One region of the Klebsiella sp. PK01 genome, then DNA from elsewhere that is predicted to be linked to it. Evidence: predicted binding sites of a transcription regulator. Region 1 holds the regulator's gene; each other region holds the start of a gene.
The links. Region 1 encodes CRP, which controls carbon source genes, mostly activating them, when cyclic AMP is high. Its sites were predicted from a motif close to ATGTGANNNNNNTCACAT; they were not measured.
Positions count from the first base shown of each region.

Region 2: the regulator CRP is predicted to act here: its motif matches at 2,521-2,538, upstream of epd (erythrose-4-phosphate dehydrogenase).
Region 3: the regulator CRP is predicted to act here: its motif matches at 4,572-4,589, upstream of AC22LX_RS17345 (PTS mannitol transporter subunit IICBA).

Region 1 is NZ_JBYEZM010000005.1:468,301-474,738, forward strand. It holds gene argD (bifunctional acetylornithine/succinyldiaminopimelate transaminase) at 1-45, shown strand, start outside; gene AC22LX_RS18475 (YccS/YhfK family putative transporter) at 35-2,113, opposite strand; gene crp (cAMP-activated global transcriptional regulator CRP) at 2,164-2,796, opposite strand; gene AC22LX_RS18485 (OsmC family protein) at 3,101-3,505, shown strand; gene AC22LX_RS18490 (phosphoribulokinase) at 3,568-4,437, opposite strand; gene AC22LX_RS18495 (YheU family protein) at 4,510-4,728, opposite strand; gene AC22LX_RS18500 (hydrolase) at 4,725-5,747, opposite strand; gene AC22LX_RS18505 (ABC transporter ATP-binding protein) at 5,957-6,438, opposite strand, start outside.
Region 2 is NZ_JBYEZM010000003.1:390,808-397,245, forward strand. It holds gene pgk (phosphoglycerate kinase) at 93-1,256, opposite strand; gene epd (erythrose-4-phosphate dehydrogenase) at 1,308-2,327, opposite strand; gene tkt (transketolase) at 2,712-4,703, opposite strand; gene loiP (metalloprotease LoiP) at 4,983-5,741, shown strand; gene AC22LX_RS11515 (OprD family porin) at 6,119-6,438, shown strand, end outside.
Region 3 is NZ_JBYEZM010000005.1:215,699-222,136, reverse strand. It holds gene selB (selenocysteine-specific translation elongation factor) at 1-500, opposite strand, end outside; gene selA (L-seryl-tRNA(Sec) selenium transferase) at 497-1,885, opposite strand; gene AC22LX_RS17360 (glutathione S-transferase) at 1,991-2,599, opposite strand; gene AC22LX_RS17355 (HlyD family secretion protein) at 2,691-3,827, opposite strand; gene AC22LX_RS17350 (DUF3302 domain-containing protein) at 3,830-4,195, opposite strand; gene AC22LX_RS17345 (PTS mannitol transporter subunit IICBA) at 4,734-6,438, shown strand, end outside.

The DNA.
Region 1 (6,438 bases):
ATGGCGCGCTTCGCGCAGGCGGTTAAAAACGTACTTAGCGCTTAGTCGTGCGTAGCCAGATGCCGTGATGCGGACGCTGACGCCATGCCACCGACGAAATGGTGTGCATGGTGTTCAGATGGCCGAGGATCCGCTGCAAATGCTGCTCAAGGGTGCTGAGCGGCCCACGCAACACTTCCCCGTCCTGGGATTCCATAATATTCACATCGCCCGCGCTGCCCGGCCCGTCTGAATCCAGACGCTGCTGACAGCGCTGCAGGGCAATTTCACACGATTCCAGATACCGCTGCGCCAGGTCAGGCGTTAGCATCGTATGCTCGCGCGCCAGCGTGGTCATGGCGTTGATATGCTCAACGATAAACTGGCTATGGGTTACCCACAGCTTCATATCTTCCAGATAGTGCGAGTTAAAGCCCGGTTCCTGCATCGCCTGGTTAAGCGAGTTATACAGGGCGTTGTGCGCCTGGTTGACGCGCATACGCTGGTAGGCCAACGCCGGGGCCTGCGGATCGGCGCTAAGGATCAGCCGAATAGCCTCCTGATCGGCCTCCAGGGCATCGTGGGCGTTTTTACGTAGCAGGCCGCTCTGCCATTGCGGCCATAGCCAGACCATCCCGCCAAAGGCGATCAGACAGCCAATGATGGTATCGATAAAGCGGGCGACGATGAACTGCTCGCCGTTAAGCGTTAGCAACTGCAGGGTATATACCGCGGTGACGGTAAAGCCCACCATCGCCCAGCCGTAGTGTTTACGGATGATGAGATAGCTCAGCAGCGTGATGAACAACATACCGCTTAACGTGTAGCTCTCCGGTACGTGGAAATGTAGGGTCAGCCAGGCGATCACCAGGCCCGCCAGGGTGCCTGCCGCCCGGTGGACAATCCGCACGCGGGTGGCGCCGTAACCGTTTTGCGTCACGAACAGCACGGTCATCAGGATCCAGTACGGCTTCGGCAGATGTAGGGCGCTGCCCATCAGGCTGGCGATGCTCAACATTACGCTGATGCGCGCGGCGTTGCGCAGCGCCGGGGATTTCAATGACAGGTAGTTCTTCAGCGCCGGTAGTAGCGGTAGGCGCCGTTCTTTATCCGCCATCAGGTTACGTGCGTACAGCGGGCGCTGGGTGCGCAGCACGCGGGCGATACGACTGAAGTGCCAGGCGCAGAACTGGCCTACCGGGTTATCGGGATGCTGATAAGCGATTTTTTCCAGCGCGCCGATTTGCTTATCCATCTGGAAGCGACGCGGGTAGCGGTGGTAGAGAATATCATCCGCCAGCACCCGCAGACGCGCGGCGACGGTCTGCGCGTTCCAGCGGATAACCGCTTCCGCATGGCTGCGCTCCACCAGTTTTTGTACCTCTTCCGGCTGGTGCAGGCTCACTGAAATATGTTCCTGCAGATCCAGCCCAACCTGGAACGCGCGCAGCAGGCGCTTATGATCGCTACGCTGGTTGGCGGCTAACATATGCATCTGCTGGTAGCATTGGGTAATTAAATCGACCACCTTCTGCTGGCGGGTAAGCAGCGGCGGCAGGGAGGTCGTCGGGTCAGTGTGCTGCGTCAGGAGGCTATATTTGGCCTCGCAATAATTAGCCAGTTCGCGGTAAAGCAGGCTTAACGACTCGCGCAGCGGCTGCTCCCGCCAGAGCCAAAACCAGAACCAGTTAAAGAGTCCGTACCACAAGGTTCCCAGCGCATAGATAAGCAGCGGCTCCCAGATGGGCATATTGCCGGCCAGGCTTAAGGTAAAAATGGCGGCGATAAGCGATGCCGGCAACAGGCGAGCGTGCAGCGAACTGATTTCCGCCGTCACGCCGAGAATCAGCGCCAGCGCGCTGAGGATAAGCGGCAACGGGATGTCCCGCGCCAGAAGCAATTGCACAATCAGGCTGCTGCCGGCAAACAGGCAGCCGCCAACGATCAGGCGTTTGAAAAAGCGTTTATGCGGGGTGTCGAGACCGGCGATATTGCAACAGGCGGGAACTAACGAGAACAGCAACCCTTGCTGCAGATGGCCGAGCAGAAGCCCGATGGCCACAGGTAGACACAGCACCAGCGTTTGCCGCAGTGCGTAGTTGACTTCCGGGTGGTAAATCAGCCTGCGCCACATGGGAGAAACAAAAACGGCGTACTGCGCGGAGCAATACGCCGTTTAGCGACTTAACGGGTACCGTAGACGACGATAGTTTTACCGTGTGCGGAGATCAGATTTTGATCTTCCAGCATCTTCAGAATACGGCCAACCGTCTCACGAGAACAGCCGACGATCTGGCCAATTTCCTGGCGGGTGATTTTGATCTGCATCCCGTCCGGGTGGGTCATGGCATCAGGCTGTTTCGCCAGATTCAGTAAGGTCTGAGCGATACGGCCCGTCACGTCGAGGAAAGCAAGGTTACCGACTTTCTCGGAAGTGACCTGCAGACGACGCGCCATCTGCGAAGAGAGGCGCATCAGGATGTCCGGGTTCACCTGGATTAACTGACGGAATTTTTTGTAAGAGATCTCGGCCACTTCACATGCGGTTTTCGCACGTACCCAGGCACTACGTTCCTGACCTTCTTCAAACAGGCCTAATTCACCGATGAAATCGCCCTGGTTGAGGTAAGAGAGGATCATCTCTTTACCTTCTTCATCCTTGATGAGTACAGCCACGGAGCCTTTTACGATGTAGTAAAGCGTTTCCGCTTTCTCACCCTGGTGAATCAGCGTGCTCTTTGATGGGTACTTATGAATGTGGCAATGAGACAAGAACCATTCAAGGGTAGGGTCTGTTTGCGGTTTGCCAAGCACCATGCGCGGTTATCCTCTGTTATAAGCTATCTCCGGACGCCGACACTACACGGCATCCGGGCATGCAATCGTATTTTTCCCTATGCCTGGGAAGCTGGCTGCTCAATTTATGCAGCCTGTAATGTGAACTCCTCAGCATACATGCGGTACATCAATGTATTACTGTAGCATCCAGACTGTTTTAGCATAGCTTTCACCGCATGTCTCCTGGTGTCTCGCTTCAGCATGACCCAGGTCGCCTTCCGTTGCGAGATTTGTTATGTGCGCGTAATCTGTCAGGAAAATTGCAACAGCGGAGTTAAATTTTATGCAAGCGCGTGTGAAATGGGTGGAAGGTCTAACCTTCATCGGTGAGTCGGCCTCCGGCCACCAGATTTTAATGGATGGCAACTCCGGGGACAAAGCGCCCAGCCCGATGGAAATGGTGCTGATGGCGGCGGGCGGCTGTAGCGCAATTGACGTGGTGTCTATCCTGCAAAAAGGGCGTCAAAACGTCACCAACTGCGAAGTGAAGCTGACCTCTGAACGCCGTGAAGAGGCGCCGCGCCTGTTCACCCATATCAATCTGCACTTTATCGTCACCGGTAAAGAGCTGAAGGATGCGGCGGTGTCCCGTGCGGTGGATTTATCCGCGGAGAAGTACTGCTCGGTGGCGCTGATGCTGGAAAAGGCCGTCAACATCACCCACTCTTACGAAGTGATCGAAGCCTGAGACGAATTGACGTAGCGGGACACTAACCCCGGCAGCACGGCGACCGGGGTTTTATTTTGCCCTTAACTAATGGTTTTGCCTTCCATCAAGCGCTCGACCAGCGGCGCCATAATGAGCTCCATCGCCAGCCCCATCTTACCGCCTGGCACCACCAGGGTGTTCATATGCGAGATAAACGACCCCTGTAGCATCGCCAACAGCCAGGGGTAATCAATCCCCTGCAAATTGCGAAAGTGAATCACCACGAAGCTTTCGTCGAGCGATGGAATGCCTTTGGCGGCAAACGGATTCGAGGTATCGACCGTCGGCACACGCTGGAAGTTGATATGGGTGCGTGAGAACTGCGGGGTGATGAAATTGATATAGTCTTCCATCGAACGCACCACCGAGTCCATCACCGCTTCGCGCGAATGGCCGCGTTCGCTGGTATCGCGAATGAGCTTCTGGATCCATTCAAGGTTGACGATCGGCACCACGCCGACCAGCAGGTCGACATGTTTCGCCACGTCATGCTGCGGCGTCACCACGCCGCCGTGCAGCCCTTCATAAAACAACACGTCGGTCGGTTCAGGCAGCGGTTGCCATGGGGTAAAGGTGCCGGGAACCTGATTCCAGGGAACCGCTTCATCGTAGGTATGGAGGTATTTGCGCGACTGGCCCTTGCCGAATTCGCCGTACTCTAAAAAGGTGCGTTCAAGCAGGCTGAAGTCATTGGCTTCCGGGCCAAAGTAGCTGATGTGTTTGCCCTGATCGCGCGCCTTGCGGATCGCCATGTCCATTTCCGGGCGAGTATAGCGATGGAAGCTATCCCCTTCGACCTCCGCGGCATGCAGGTTCAGTTGCGAGAAAATTTTGCGAAACGCGAGGCTGGTGGTGGTGGTGCCCGCGCCGCTGGAGCCCGTGACTGCGATCACTGGATGTTTGGCAGACATAACAACTCCCTGATTAAGTGATGGTGTGTCGCCGTATCGCGCCAGGCACTCGCGGTTAGAGGGGCATGGCGCTTAGCCGTTAAACATCTTGCGGGGCATGATGTTGACCGTCTCGTGCAGTTCTGACCACACCAGCACGGCCTCCCCGGTTTTAAGCTGCTGTTTTACATCGGCGACTTTATCGGCAAGCGAACGTTCATGTTCACCATAATCGGTGCCTTCGCGCAACACAAAGCTTTCAATCAGATTATCCAGCGTTTCGGGATCGAGATCCTGCCAGGGAATAATCATGCTTGTCCTCCCAGCCAGCGGGTTAACCAATCCGGAATACGTTGCTCCAGCCACATTTGCGGTTTTCGCAGCGTACCGCCGACAAAGCCAACGTGGCCGCCCTGTTCCGTGAGCTGATATTCGACGTTAGCCGGCAGTTGTTCCTGCGGCGGAATTGAATGATGGTCCATAAACGGATCGTCTTTCGCGTGAATGATCAGCGTCGGCTTGGTGATATCGCTTAAGCGCGGCATCGCGCTGCACTGTCGGTAATAGTCTAGCGCATCGGCGAAACCGTGGATTTTGGCGGTGATCATGTCGTCGAATTCGCGGATGCGGCGCATGCTTTTAAGCTGGCGAAGATCGACCGGCAGCGAGCCTGGATAGGCTTTCAGCTTGCGCGCGGCGTTGGCTTTCAGCAGGTTGAGCAGGTAACGCTGATAGACGCGCGAAAATCCTTTGTCCATATGGTAGCTGCAGGCTTCCAGCATAAAGGGCGCCGAGACAATGACGGCTGCATCGAGCGGAATATTGTCGCCTTCTTTCGCCAGCAGACAGCCCAGCATGTTGCCGCCAAGCGAATAGCCTACCGCCGCCGTCGGCGCGGCGCCGAACTCGCGCTGCAGCCAGTGCAGGAACCAGGTACCGTCTTCCGTTTCGCCAGAGTGATAAATACGACTGTTGCGATTCGGCTCGCCGCTGCAACCGCGAAAATGCATCACCACCCCGAGCCAGCCGCGCTGCATGGCGGCGTGAATCAAACCGTGGGCGTAAGGGCTGTGCAGGCTGCCTTCCAGACCGTGAAAGACCACCAGTCGCGGTTTGTGGCGCGCGCCGGCGGGGTCTTCGCTCCAGGCCAGATCGACGAAATCGCCATCCGGCAGCTCAAGGCGTTGCCAGTGCGGCGTAAATCGGAGCTTGCGGCGGATGATCCGCGGCAGCATGGTTTGCAGATGACGATTGCCCACGCCGCGCATCGGATGGAATTCACGCGAGTCGTTATCGGGGGGCGTCACTGCTGTCGGGGTTATTTCAACCATAGTACCAGGATTATTAAGAAACTTTTAGAACACTATACCGCGCATAAAAGTGGGCGGTTAGCCAATATGTGGTCTTGCGGGTAATCGGTATAGATTACATGAAAATGACTCAAGAGAATGGCTGAGCGATGAATTTCGGAAAGTCTCCCGGGATGCCTAAGCAGAAAGTCCCGACGATGAATTTTCTCTCACCGCCGGGCGGTTACTCATTAACTTTCCTGCAGCATCCGCTCCAGCTGTTCCTGCGCGTCGAGCCACGCCATCTCACACTCTTCGAGCCCTGATTTGGCGCTCGCCTGCTGCTGCAGGCATGCGGTTAATTCCGCTTTGCGCGAGGCGTCATACAACTCGCTGTCGCCCAGTTTCTCTTCCGCCTGCGCCAGCTGCGCGTTGAGTTTATCCATCTCTTTTTCCAGACGGGCAATCTCTTTACGCAGCGGTTGCGTTTGCGTACGCAGTTCGGCTTCGCGGCGTTTTTGATCCTTACGCGCCTGCGCGCTGTTGCCGTTATCCTTTGGCGCTTCAGAAGTCTGGTTTTCCTGCTTCTGCGAATCGCTCAGCCACTGCTGATAATCTTCCAGATCGCCATCAAAAGGTTCGACTTTACCGTCGTGCACGAGATACAGATCGTCAGTGGTGGAGCGGATCAGGTGGCGATCGTGCGAGACCACGACCAGCGCCCCTTCGAAGT
Region 2 (6,438 bases), on a different contig from region 1:
TGTATCTTCGACCGTTGAAGAAGGTTCGCGAGCTGTACAAAATTGTACGTTAGCGCGCTGAAAAACAGGCGGGTTTCCCCGCCTGAACTAAATTACTGCTTAGCGCGCTCTTCGAGCATTGCTACTGCCGGCAGAACTTTGCCTTCCACGAATTCGAGGAATGCGCCGCCGCCAGTGGAGATGTAGGAGATTTTGTCAGCGATGCCGAACAGGTCAATCGCCGCCAGGGTGTCACCGCCGCCTGCGATAGAGAAACCTTCGCTGTCTGCGATAGCATTAGCGACGATTTCAGTACCTTTACGGAAGTTCGGGAATTCGAATACGCCAACCGGGCCATTCCACAGGATGGTTTTGGCGTTTTTCAGGATTTCAGCCAGTTTCTGTGCGGAAACGTCGCCGAGGTCCAGAATCTGCTCGTCATCTTTGATGTCGTTAACGGATTTCAGGGTCGCGGTGGCGGTTTCAGAGAACTCGGTAGCGACGCGAACGTCAGTCGGAACCGGGATATCGCAGGTGCTCAGCAGGCGCTTAGCTTCGTCAACCAGGTCCGCTTCGTACAGGGATTTACCGACGTTATGGCCTTGAGCGGCAACGAAGGTGTTAGCGATACCGCCGCCAACGATCAGCTGGTCAGCGATTTTGGACAGAGAGTCGAGAACGGTCAGTTTGGTGGAAACTTTAGAACCGCCAACGATAGCAACCATCGGACGAGCCGGCTCTTTCAGCGCTTTACCCAGCGCGTCGAGTTCAGCGGCCAGCAGCGGGCCTGCACAAGCGACATCGGCGAATTTACCGATACCGTGGGTGGAAGCCTGCGCGCGGTGCGCGGTACCGAAAGCGTCCATGACGAATACGTCGCACAGCGCAGCATATTTCTTAGACAGTTCTTCGTCGTCTTTTTTCTCGCCTTTGTTGAAGCGAACGTTTTCCAGAACCACCAGTTCACCGGCAGCAACGTCAACGCCATCCAGGTAATCTTTAACCAGACGAACCGGGTTAGACAGTTTGTCTTTCAGGTAATTAACAACCGGCAACAGAGAGAATTCTTCGTTGTACTCGCCTTCGGTCGGACGACCCAGGTGAGAAGTAACCATTACTTTAGCACCCTGTTTCAGCGCCAGTTCGATGGTCGGCAGGGAGGCGCGGATACGCGCGTCGCTGGTCACTTTGCCATCTTTAACCGGTACGTTCAGATCAGCACGGATGAAAACGCGTTTACCAGCCAGATCCAAATCGGTCATCTTAATTACAGACATGGTGAATCCTCTCGTTGATTCTTGATAAAGTTTTGCAAGCGCCGCAGCGCCTTACCTGAAACCTTGCGCGGCCATCGCTAACGTCGTGTCGAGCATTCGGTTAGCAAAGCCCCATTCGTTATCGCACCAGACCAACGTTTTGATCAGATGCGCGCCACTGACCCGGGTTTGCGTGCCATCGACGATGGCGCTGTGCGGGTCGTGGTTAAAATCTGTCGAGACCAACGGTAATTCCGTATAGTCAACTATACCATGAAATGCTCCCTGTGCTGCTTTTTGCAGCAACTGGTTGACTTCACAGGCCTTTACCGGTTTTTTCACCGTCACGCTCAGGTCTATTGCGGTGACGTTAATCGTCGGTACGCGTACCGCAATCGCCTCAAAACGGTCGTTAAACTGCGGGAAAATACGGGTGATCCCCGCCGCAAGTTTAGTATCAACCGGAATAATTGACTGGCTGGCCGCACGGGTGCGCCGCAGATCCGGATGATAGGCATCGATCACCTGCTGGTCGTGCATCGCGGAGTGGATTGTCGTGACCGTTCCTGACTCAATGCCGTAGGCATCATCTAGCAGTTTAATGACCGGAATAATGCAGTTGGTAGTGCAGGAGGCGTTGGAGACAATGCGGTGCTCCGCGCGCAGTTCATCATGGTTGACGCCGAAGACTACCGTTGCGTCGAGATCGTTGCCGCCAGGATGTGAAAAGAGCACTTTCTTCGCGCCAGCCTGAAGATGGGCTTCGCCATGTTCACGGCTACCGTATACGCCGGTACAGTCCAGCACCACATCCACCGCCAGCTCCTGCCAGGGCAGCACGGCGATAGAAGGCTCATGCAGTAGACGAATGACGTCATCGCCGACATACAGCTGTTCCCGCTCCTGGCGAACATCCCAGGAAAAACGGCCATGGCTGGTGTCGTACTTCAATAAATGCGCGATGCCTGCGGCATCCGCCAGTTCATTGATCGCCACCACGGTGATTTCCGCACGACGCCCGGATTCATACAAAGCGCGAACCACGTTGCGTCCTATGCGACCGAAGCCATTAATCGCGATGCGTATGGTCATAGGTCTCCTGCAAGGTTATCCCTGATTTGAGGTGGCTGACAGAGTAATCCAGCAACGCCTTTAGGGGAACCTTACCTGTCGCAAACTGCGACTGATTGATTAATTGTCGAACATTTATACGACTGAAACGCTTCAGCTAGAATAAGCCAAAGTCGGAATAAAAGGAATGTTTGTCCAGAGCAATAAACCAGCTATATGACTTGCGTCACATTTTCTTTGGAATAATTTACAGGGTAGTTACATGTTCGAGGAATAGTGCCTACAAAAAACCGGGTGGCGAGATAAAAGCAAAACGGTAACCCAGGGGTTACCGTTTTTGGTGTTCGCACCCTCTCCTGTGGGAGAGGGTTGAGGTGCGGGCATCAGCCCGCACCGTACCAGCGATTACAGCAGCGCTTTCGCTTTAGCGACAACGTTGTCAACGGTGAAGCCAAACTCTTCGAACAGCTGCTCAGCCGGCGCAGACTCACCGAAGGTGGTCATGCCAACGATGGCGCCGTTCAGGCCCACGTATTTGAACCAGTAGTCCGCGATACCGGCTTCTACCGCCACGCGGGCAGAAACGGCTTTCGGCAGTACGGATTCACGATAGGCCGCATCCTGCTTGTCGAATGCGTCGGTGGACGGCATGGAGACCACGCGCGCCTTCACGCCTTCGGCGGTCAGTTTGTCCCACGCGGCAACCGCCAGTTCCACTTCTGAACCGGTAGCGATGAAGATCAGTTCCGGCTGGCCGGCGCAATCTTTCAGCACATAACCGCCGCGGGCCACGTTTGCCAGCTGCTCTGCGGTACGCTCCTGCTGCGCCAGGTTCTGACGGGAGAGGATCAGCGCGGTCGGGCCGTCCTGACGCTCTACGCCATATTTCCACGCAATTGCGGATTCAACCTGGTCACACGGACGCCAGGTGGACATGTTCGGCGTGACGCGCAGGGAAGCGACCTGCTCTACCGGCTGGTGAGTCGGGCCATCTTCGCCCAGACCGATGGAGTCGTGGGTGTAGACCATCACCTGACGCTGTTTCATCAGCGCCGCCATACGTACCGCGTTACGCGCATACTCGACGAACATCAGGAAGGTGGAGGTGTACGGCAGGAAACCGCCGTGCAGCGCGATACCGTTGGCAATCGCGGTCATACCGAATTCACGTACGCCGTAATGGATGTAGTTACCGGCGGTGTCTTCGTTGATCGGCTTAGAACCGGACCACAGGGTCAGGTTGGACGGCGCCAGGTCGGCAGAACCGCCGAGGAATTCCGGCAGCAGCGGGCCAAACGCTTCGATGGCGTTCTGCGATGCTTTACGGCTGGCGATCTTCGCCGGATTCGCCTGCAGCTTAGCGATGAACTCGTTAGCTTTCGCGTCGAAGTCAGACGGCATTTCGCCTTTCATACGGCGGGTGAATTCGGCAGCTTCCTGCGGGAAGGCTTTGGCGTAGGCGGCAAACTTCTCGTTCCACGCGGCTTCTTTCGCCTGGCCGGCTTCTTTCGCATCCCACTGCGCATAGATGTCAGACGGGATTTCAAACGGAGCGTATTTCCAGCCCAGCGCTTCGCGGGTCAGCGCGATTTCAGCGTCGCCCAGCGGCGCGCCGTGGGAATCATGGGTGCCTGCTTTGTTCGGCGAACCGAAGCCGATGATGGTTTTGCACATCAGCAGGGACGGTTTGTCGGTGACCGCGCGCGCTTCTTCTACTGCGCGTTTGATGGCGTCAGCGTCGTGACCGTCAACGCCGCGCACCACGTGCCAGCCGTAGGCTTCAAAGCGTTTCGCGGTATCGTCGGTGAACCAGCCTTCAACGTGACCATCAATGGAGATGCCGTTGTCATCATAGAACGCCACCAGTTTACCCAGTTTCAGGGTACCGGCCAGGGAGCACACTTCGTGAGAAATGCCTTCCATCATGCAGCCGTCGCCCATGAAGGCGTAGGTGAAGTGATCGACGATGTCGTGCCCTGGACGGTTAAACTGCGCCGCCAGCGTTTTTTCCGCGATAGCCATACCGACTGCGTTAGCGATACCCTGACCCAGCGGGCCGGTGGTGGTTTCCACGCCTGCGGTGTAGCCGACTTCCGGGTGGCCCGGAGTCTTAGAGTGCAGCTGACGGAAGTTTTTCAGTTCTTCAATCGGCAGATCATAACCGGTGAGGTGCAGCAGGCTGTAAATCAGCATGGAACCGTGACCGTTGGACAGCACGAAGCGGTCGCGATCGGCCCAGGACGGGTTCTGCGGGTTATGGTTCAGGAAATCACGCCACAGGACTTCGGCAATGTCAGCCATGCCCATCGGGGCGCCAGGGTGGCCGGATTTGGCTTTCTGTACAGCGTCCATGCTCAGCGCACGAATAGCGTTGGCAAGCTCTTTACGTGAGGACATTTTGACTCCAGTTCGGATGTTATAAGGCCATGCCCTTAACGACTTGACGAGAGCGCGTTTTGGGCTACGCCGGAAAAAAGTGTGAACAATGTAACCCAAGCGACAAAGCATGTACATGGAGCATCCTTTTGCCCATTAAGAAATCTCTGGAACACGTTGTGCTGCCGCGGAATCCACTCGCCCGGATCATGAGATACTATTTATACTTTGCACAGGACGAGGCGGGTCCGTCGTCGCCCATTATTCAGATAAAAAACCATAAGATTGTGGAAGATAAAAATGAAAATTCGCTCAACCCTTCTTGCCTTCGGGATCGCAGCAACATTAACCGGATGTCAGAACATGGATTCCAACGCCCTGCTGAGCTCCGGCGCGGAAGCATTCCAGGCCTACTCTCTTAGCGACGAACAGGTAAAAACCTTAAGCGACCAGGCGTGTAAAGAGATGGACGCCAAAGCCACTATTTCCCCGGCCAGCAGCGAGTACAGCAAACGCCTGAGCAAGATTGCCGCCGCGCTGGGCGATAACATTAACGGCCAGCCGGTCAACTACAAGGTCTATGAAACGAAAGACGTCAACGCCTTCGCGATGGCTAACGGCTGTATCCGCGTTTACAGCGGCCTGATGGACCTGATGAACGATAACGAAGTAGAAGCGGTTATCGGCCACGAAATGGGCCACGTTGCGTTGGGTCACGTGAAGAAAGGCATGCAGGTCGCGCTGGGCACTAACGCCGTGCGCGCGGCGGCGGCCTCCGCTGGCGGCATCGTCGGCAGCCTGTCGCAGTCGCAGTTGGGCGATCTCGGCGAAAAACTGGTGAACTCGCAGTTCTCCCAGCGCCAGGAGTCGGAAGCGGACGACTACTCTTACGACCTGCTGCGTAAACGCGGCATCAGTCCATCGGGGCTGGCCACCAGCTTCGAAAAACTGGCCAAGCTGGAAGCCGGCCGTCAGAGCTCCATGTTTGACGATCACCCGGCGTCGGAAGCCCGCGCGCAGCATATTCGCGATCGCATGAAGGCCGACGGCATTAAATAAACGACAGCGGGAGGCATTATCGCCTCCCTTTTTTATATACCCGTAAAAATATTTAGCCGCATCAATTGATAATTTAAGCGCACAAACCGTTAATTATTATCACAGCGCATCACAGCCAATTATTTTATACCCGGCGATTCAGAAATATATTATTTGGTAAATTAAAAAGGTCGCACATTATCTGGCTTTCAGAATCGTCTTTACCCGAATAATAAATAGTCCACCCCTTACTGCCTGGCGCACGGCTCACGCGCCATACAGCCTGTTTCCGGCTGCAATAACTGCTCACACAATGATTGCTTTCGACATTATTTCAGGAGAATATCTGACTGGCAGTGATTCCCATGAATATATCGACAGACAGAGAAGTGCCCTCAGTGAAAAAAGAATTACCATTAATCGCACTTGGCATTATTGCCGCCGCGCCGGCTTTCGCCAGCCAACAATCTACCAGTCAGGGCTTTATTGAAGACAGCCACCTGGATCTCTTTTTACGTAACGCTTATATCAAACGCGATTATCGCGATGGATTGCCGGATAAAGCCGAATGGGGTCAGGGTATTATCGCTACCTTCGAATCCGGCTTCACCCAGGGACCGGTCGGCTTCGGCGTTGACGGCATTGCGCAGTACGCCGTGCGCCTCGACGGCGGCCGCGGCCGCAGCGGCGCGGGCGGTATCGACTTTTTCGCCCAGGA
Region 3 (6,438 bases), 250 kb from region 1:
CGCTCAGCCAGCTGAAGCAAATGGCTGCGCAGTTCGGCAATGCCGAGATTTTCCGTCGCCGCGGTGGCGAAGAAAGCAGCGGCGTTGAACCCCAGTTCGCTCAGCGTGGATTCCACCTGCGCCCGAACTTCGGCAACGCGGGCCGCTTCCACGCGGTCCGTTTTGGTCAACGCGACGGTTAACGTCGGTTTTCCCGTCAGCTGCAGAATCGCCAGATGCTCGCGGGTTTGCGCCATCACGCCGTCATCGCAGGCCACCACCAACAGCGCGTGATCGATCCCGCCCACGCCGGCCAGCATGTTGGACAAAAACTTTTCATGCCCCGGAACATCGATAAAACCCAACACCCGGCCATCGGGCTGCGGCCAATAGGCGTAGCCGAGATCGATAGTCATCCCGCGTGATTTCTCTTCCGGCAGGCGATCGGCGTTGACGCCGGTAATCGCCTGCAGCAGCGTGGTTTTGCCGTGGTCCACATGACCGGCGGTGGCAATAATCATCTCAATAACATCTCCATAAACCGGGGTTCATCTTCAAGACAGCGCAGATCCAGCCACAGACGGCCATCATAGATTCTGCCGATCGTCGGTATCGGTAAGGCGCGCCAGCGGGCGGCCAGCGCTTCCAGCTGGCTGCCGCGACCATCGCGCGGCGTAAAGGTTAACGCGGCGCTGGGCAGTCGGTCGACCGGCAACGACCCGCTGCCAATCTGCGACAAACACGCTTCAACGCGCACGTCGAAATCGCTATAGTGCGCCGCCAGCCCAGGCTGTATGCGCTCGCCCTGCTGGCGAATATCCTCGGCGCGGCGGGTTAGCAGGCGTAGCGTCGGCAACTCGTCGGCCAGCGCTTCCGGATGCAGATACAGGCGCAGAGTCGCCTCCAGCGCCGCCAGGGTCATTTTATCCGCCCGCAGCGCGCGCTTAAGCGGATGACTCTGTAACTTCGCGATCAGCGACCTGTCGCCGACGATAATCCCCGCCTGCGGCCCGCCGAGCAGCTTATCGCCGGAAAAGCTCACCAGGTTCACGCCCGCGGCAATCAATTCCTGCGGCATTGGTTCTTTCGGTAAACCGTACTGGCTCAAATCCACCAGCGAGCCGCTGCCGAGATCGGCCACCACCGGTACGCCATATTCGCGGCCAATTTCCGCCAGTTCCGCTTCATCAATCGCTTTGGTAAAACCTTCAATGCTGTAGTTGCTGGTATGCACTTTCATCAGCAGGGCGGTCTGCTCATTGATAGCCTGACGATAATCTTTGGCGTGGGTGCGGTTAGTGGTGCCCACTTCATGCAGCAGACAGCCGGCCTGGCGCATGACGTCGGGGATGCGAAATGCGCCGCCGATCTCGACCAGTTCGCCGCGCGAGACCACCACTTCTTTCCCGCTGGCCGTCGCCGCCAGCATCAGCAGCACCGCCGCCGCGTTGTTATTGACGATACAGGCATCTTCCGCGCCGGTAATGCGGCACAGCAGATCGGCCAATGCCCGGTCGCGATGACCGCGTCCGGCATCATCGAGATCGTATTCCAGCGTGACCGGCGCGCGCATCGCCTGCGCTACCGCCTGTACCGCGGCTTCCGCCTGGATTGCGCGCCCCAGATTGGTGTGCAGCACGGTGCCCGTGAGGTTGAATACCGGACGCAGCGCGCTCTGCTGATTAAGATTCAGCCGGCTGGCGGTCTCTTGCGGCCAGTCGTCGCACCACTCTGGCAATGCCTGCGCCTGGCGGATATGCTCCCGCGCCTCATCCAACATCTGGCGCAGCAGCGCCACGATTTGCGAATGGCCATGACGATCGAGCAGTAAAGCAAAAGCGGGATCGCGAAGTAAACGATCAATGGCCGGAAGCCGGGTATAAAGCGCGCGAGTATCGGTAGACATGAGTGAACCTGACGATAAGTTATTTTCCCCCCTCCCGACGGGAGAGGGAGTCAACAATGAGTGGCGATTGTAACGCCTGCGCGAGGAAACTGTTACCTGCCTGGGTCAACTCCCTGGCGGTTCGGTACGCGCAAAACTGGCGCGCTGAAATAAGGTCTCGACCAGTTTGACCAGTTTTGGCCGCGTCGCACACCATCCGGGAGCCACGCGACGGAAATTCAGATAAGCAATGGCGCAGGCGGCAGTAATGGTCGCCAGATTCAGTTCACCATTACGCAAGGTACCGTCGACGGCATACCCTTCCAACATATCAAGACCGCGGGCGATTTTTTCCCGCTGGCGGAGCAGCTCGGTTTCTGACTGCTGGGCCGCCGGACGCGCTTTTTCCCGCACCAGCGCGATCGCCGCCTCCATGATGCCGTCAGATAAGGCTTCCAGCTGGCGTATCTTCAGCGCCGCCAGAGGTTCCGCGGGCAGCATCGCCGGCGCGACGTTAAGCAGTTCCAGATATTGCGCAATAATGGGCGAATCAAACCAGCACGCGCCGTCATCGGTCAGCAGCGCCGGGACTTTACCCAGCGGGTTGTACTGCGCCACGCCGTTGACGTCGTTATAGGGGAATTCGTTCACAAACTCGAAGGGAATCGCCTTTTCCAGCAAGATGACGGAAATTTTACGTACAAAAGGACTGGTATAGCTGCCGATAAGTTTCATTGCCTGCTCCTTTCGCCAACGAAAAGATCAGTATGGTTCAGGCGCAGGCAAATGGCAGGCGCGACGTTGTCTCAACCTGCCGCCGATCGCATTAATGATCGAGATAGAGGTAGTGCATCCAGCTGGTCATGCGCAGCAGCACTTTTCTCATCACCGACACGTGGGTGAAATGGTCGGAATAGACCGCTACCTGGGCGTAGATGCCGTCGGGCAGCGCATCGACTTGCGCATCGGGATCCAGTTCAATCGTCGCCAGCACGCCATCGGTACCCGGCGTGACGCTCAGCGACTGCAGCGATCCCTGCGCCTGATAAGTCCCCCCCGGCACCACCGGCAATACGTTTACCAGTTTACCGTGGAATACCTGCCCTGGCAGTGCGTTAAACACCGCTTCGGCATCATCGCCGGCTTCCAGCCTGAGCAACGAATTCTGGCGGAACTGGGCGACAATCAGCCGTTTTTGTTGCGGAATAAAGACCATCACCGGGCGCAGCGGCAGCGACGCGGCGTAGGTTCCCGGGCGAATCAGTACCTGGGTAATGTAGCCATCGCTCGGCGCCCGGACGGTGGTCTGATCGAGATTATATTTCGCTTCCGCCAACTGCGCGCGCAGGCTCACCACCTGCGACTGTTCGCCATTCAGCGTGCTATCCAGTTGGCTCTGAATCTGCGCCTGCTCGGCGACGGAGGCTTTCACCAATGCATCCTGGGCAAGGTAGTTTTGCCGGGCATTATCGATATCGCTTTCCGAAAACGGGTTGACCCGCGCCTGGCTGCCTTTCAAATAGCGCTGATAATCTTTATACAGCCGGTCGAGCTCGGCGGAAACGCGCACGGTGTTCGCCTGCGCTTCCTGCAGTTGGGCTTTCAGGGTGTTGATACTGTGCAATGCGGTGACCAAATCGGCCTGCAGTCGGTCGACACGCGCCTGGTAGCGCGCCGGGTCGATAGTAAATAATACCTCGCCCTTTTTCACCCGCTGGTTGGCTTTATCGGTCACGCTGCTGACAATGCCGGTAACCTGCGGCGTAATAGGAATGGAAATAACCGCTTTCTGCGCCGTAAAAGTATAAGGGTGGTTATAGTTCATCAATAAAATAAGCGCGCTAACAATAAATACGCCGCCCAGGGCCGCGGTCGGGACCGTCCATTTATTTACCGGAATACGGAATATTTTAAATACCGACCACGCAATGGCCACGTACGTCAAAATGATCAACAGGTCCATGATTATTTCTCCGTCGAGGATGGCGGCGCTGTCGGCTGCAGATGCGCGATTTTATGTTCGAGTTCAGCGATACGCTGATTGAGCTGCGCCAGCTCGCTGTCGGCATCATCAGACCCTGCTTCATTCGGCTTATGCTGCATTCCCCAGCCGCGCTCCGGCTGATAGAGGGTGGCCCAGATCCATAAAAATGGCCATATTACGTGCAGCGTAAACAGGCTGACCCACCCCGCGACGTGAATTGCGTCAGAGTGCGGATGATTACGTTTCTTCGCAATCAGGTACGGAATATCGTGCAAAATAATAATCCCGTAAAAAATAACCAGAAAAACGAAGATCAGAACGCCCAGCGCAAAATAATTGAGAAACATAATTTCCTCGATTCACGCTAATAGATTATTGGAATTGTGAGCGACCACGAAGCGGCGCCTGGCTGACAATTTGAGCATAATTCACCGTATTCATTTCCGCCATCAGCGGCAAAAAATGTTCTTCATGCAGGCGAGTTGCAAAGTTACATCGTTGGCCGCTGGGGAAGACAGAACCTGCCGCAGATCACACATGACGGAATTGAGCGCAAAATATTTTGTGACGTATATCACAAACAAATAACAAAACAGCAAAGTTATAATGTGACAAACATCACATAAATATGCGATTTATGGCCTCCCATTACGTGTTGTTGTTTTTTTACACATCATTTTTGTGATTACGATCACTACATATAAGTACCAGCCCCCTATATTCATGTGATGCACATCACATAAAAAGTCACTTGCTGGACAGCTTAACGATTCAGTGCCAGATTTCGCACTATCAATCAGGGTCCGGCTACCTCTGCCGCCACATTAACAACAAACCTCGGGCGTTCAGCCTGCGCGATAAGCAAAACAGAAGAAGGGGTGTTTTATGTCATCCGATATCAAGATCAAAGTGCAAAGCTTTGGTCGTTTCCTCAGCAATATGGTGATGCCGAATATCGGCGCGTTTATCGCGTGGGGGATTATCACCGCGTTATTTATTCCAACAGGGTGGTTGCCGAACGAGACGCTGGCGAAGCTGGTCGGCCCGATGATCACCTATCTGCTGCCGCTGCTGATCGGTTATACCGGCGGTAAGCTGGTGGGCGGCGAACGCGGCGGCGTCGTCGGCGCTATCACCACCATGGGCGTTATCGTCGGCGCGGATATGCCGATGTTCCTCGGTTCGATGATCGCCGGTCCGCTCGGCGGCTACTGCATCAAGAAATTTGACGCCTGGGTAGACGGTAAGATCAAATCCGGTTTCGAAATGCTGGTGAATAACTTCTCTGCCGGTATCATCGGGATGATCCTTGCCATTCTGGCGTTCCTCGGCATTGGCCCGGCGGTTGAAGTGCTGTCAAAACTGCTGGCGGCCGGCGTTAACTTCATGGTGGCGCACGACATGCTGCCGCTGGCGTCTATCTTTGTTGAACCGGCGAAAATCCTGTTCCTCAATAACGCGATTAACCACGGTATCTTCTCGCCGCTGGGTATTCAGCAGTCCCATGAGCTTGGCAAATCCATCTTCTTCCTGATTGAAGCTAACCCGGGTCCGGGGATGGGCGTCCTGCTGGCGTACATGTTCTTTGGCCGCGGCAGCGCGAAGCAGTCTGCGGGTGGTGCGGCAATCATTCACTTCCTGGGCGGTATTCACGAAATTTACTTCCCGTACGTGCTGATGAACCCGCGTCTGATTCTGGCCGTTATCCTCGGCGGTATGACCGGCGTCTTCACCCTGACTATCCTCAACGGTGGCCTGGTTTCTCCGGCTTCCCCAGGCTCCATTCTGGCGGTACTGGCGATGACGCCAAAAGGTGCCTACTTCGCTAACATCGCGGCCATCATTGCGGCGATGGCGGTCTCCTTTATTGTCTCTGCCATCCTGCTGAAAACCAGCAAAGTGAAAGAAGAAGACGATATCGAAGCCGCAACCCGTCGCATGCACGACATGAAAGCCGAGTCCAAAGGCGCGGCGACGCCGCTGGCCGCGGGCGACGTGGCTAACGACCTGAGCCACGTGCGTAAAATCATCGTTGCCTGCGACGCCGGTATGGGTTCCAGCGCCATGGGCGCCGGGGTACTGCGTAAGAAGGTGCAGGATGCCGGACTGAGCAACATTTCGGTCACCAACAGCGCGATTAACAATCTGCCGCCGGATGTCGACCTGGTGATCACCCACCGCGACCTGACCGAGCGCGCCATGCGCCAGGTACCGCAGGCACAGCATATTTCGCTGACCAACTTCCTCGACAGCGGCCTGTACACCAGCCTGACCGAGCGTCTGGTTGCGGCGCAGCGCCACATCGACAACGAAGTAAAGGTCACCGATAGCCTGAAAGATAGCTTTGATAATGACGACAAAAACCTGTTCCAGCTGGGCGCGGATAACATCTTCCTGGGGCGTAAAGCGGCCACCAAAGAAGAGGCGATTCGCTTCGCCGGTGAACAACTGGTGAAAGGCGGATACGTTGAGCCGGAATACGTGCAGGCGATGCTCGAGCGCGAGAAGCTGACCTCGACCTATCTTGGCGAATCCATCGCCGTACCGCACGGTACCATCGAAGCGAAAGACCGGGTGCTGAAAACCGGCG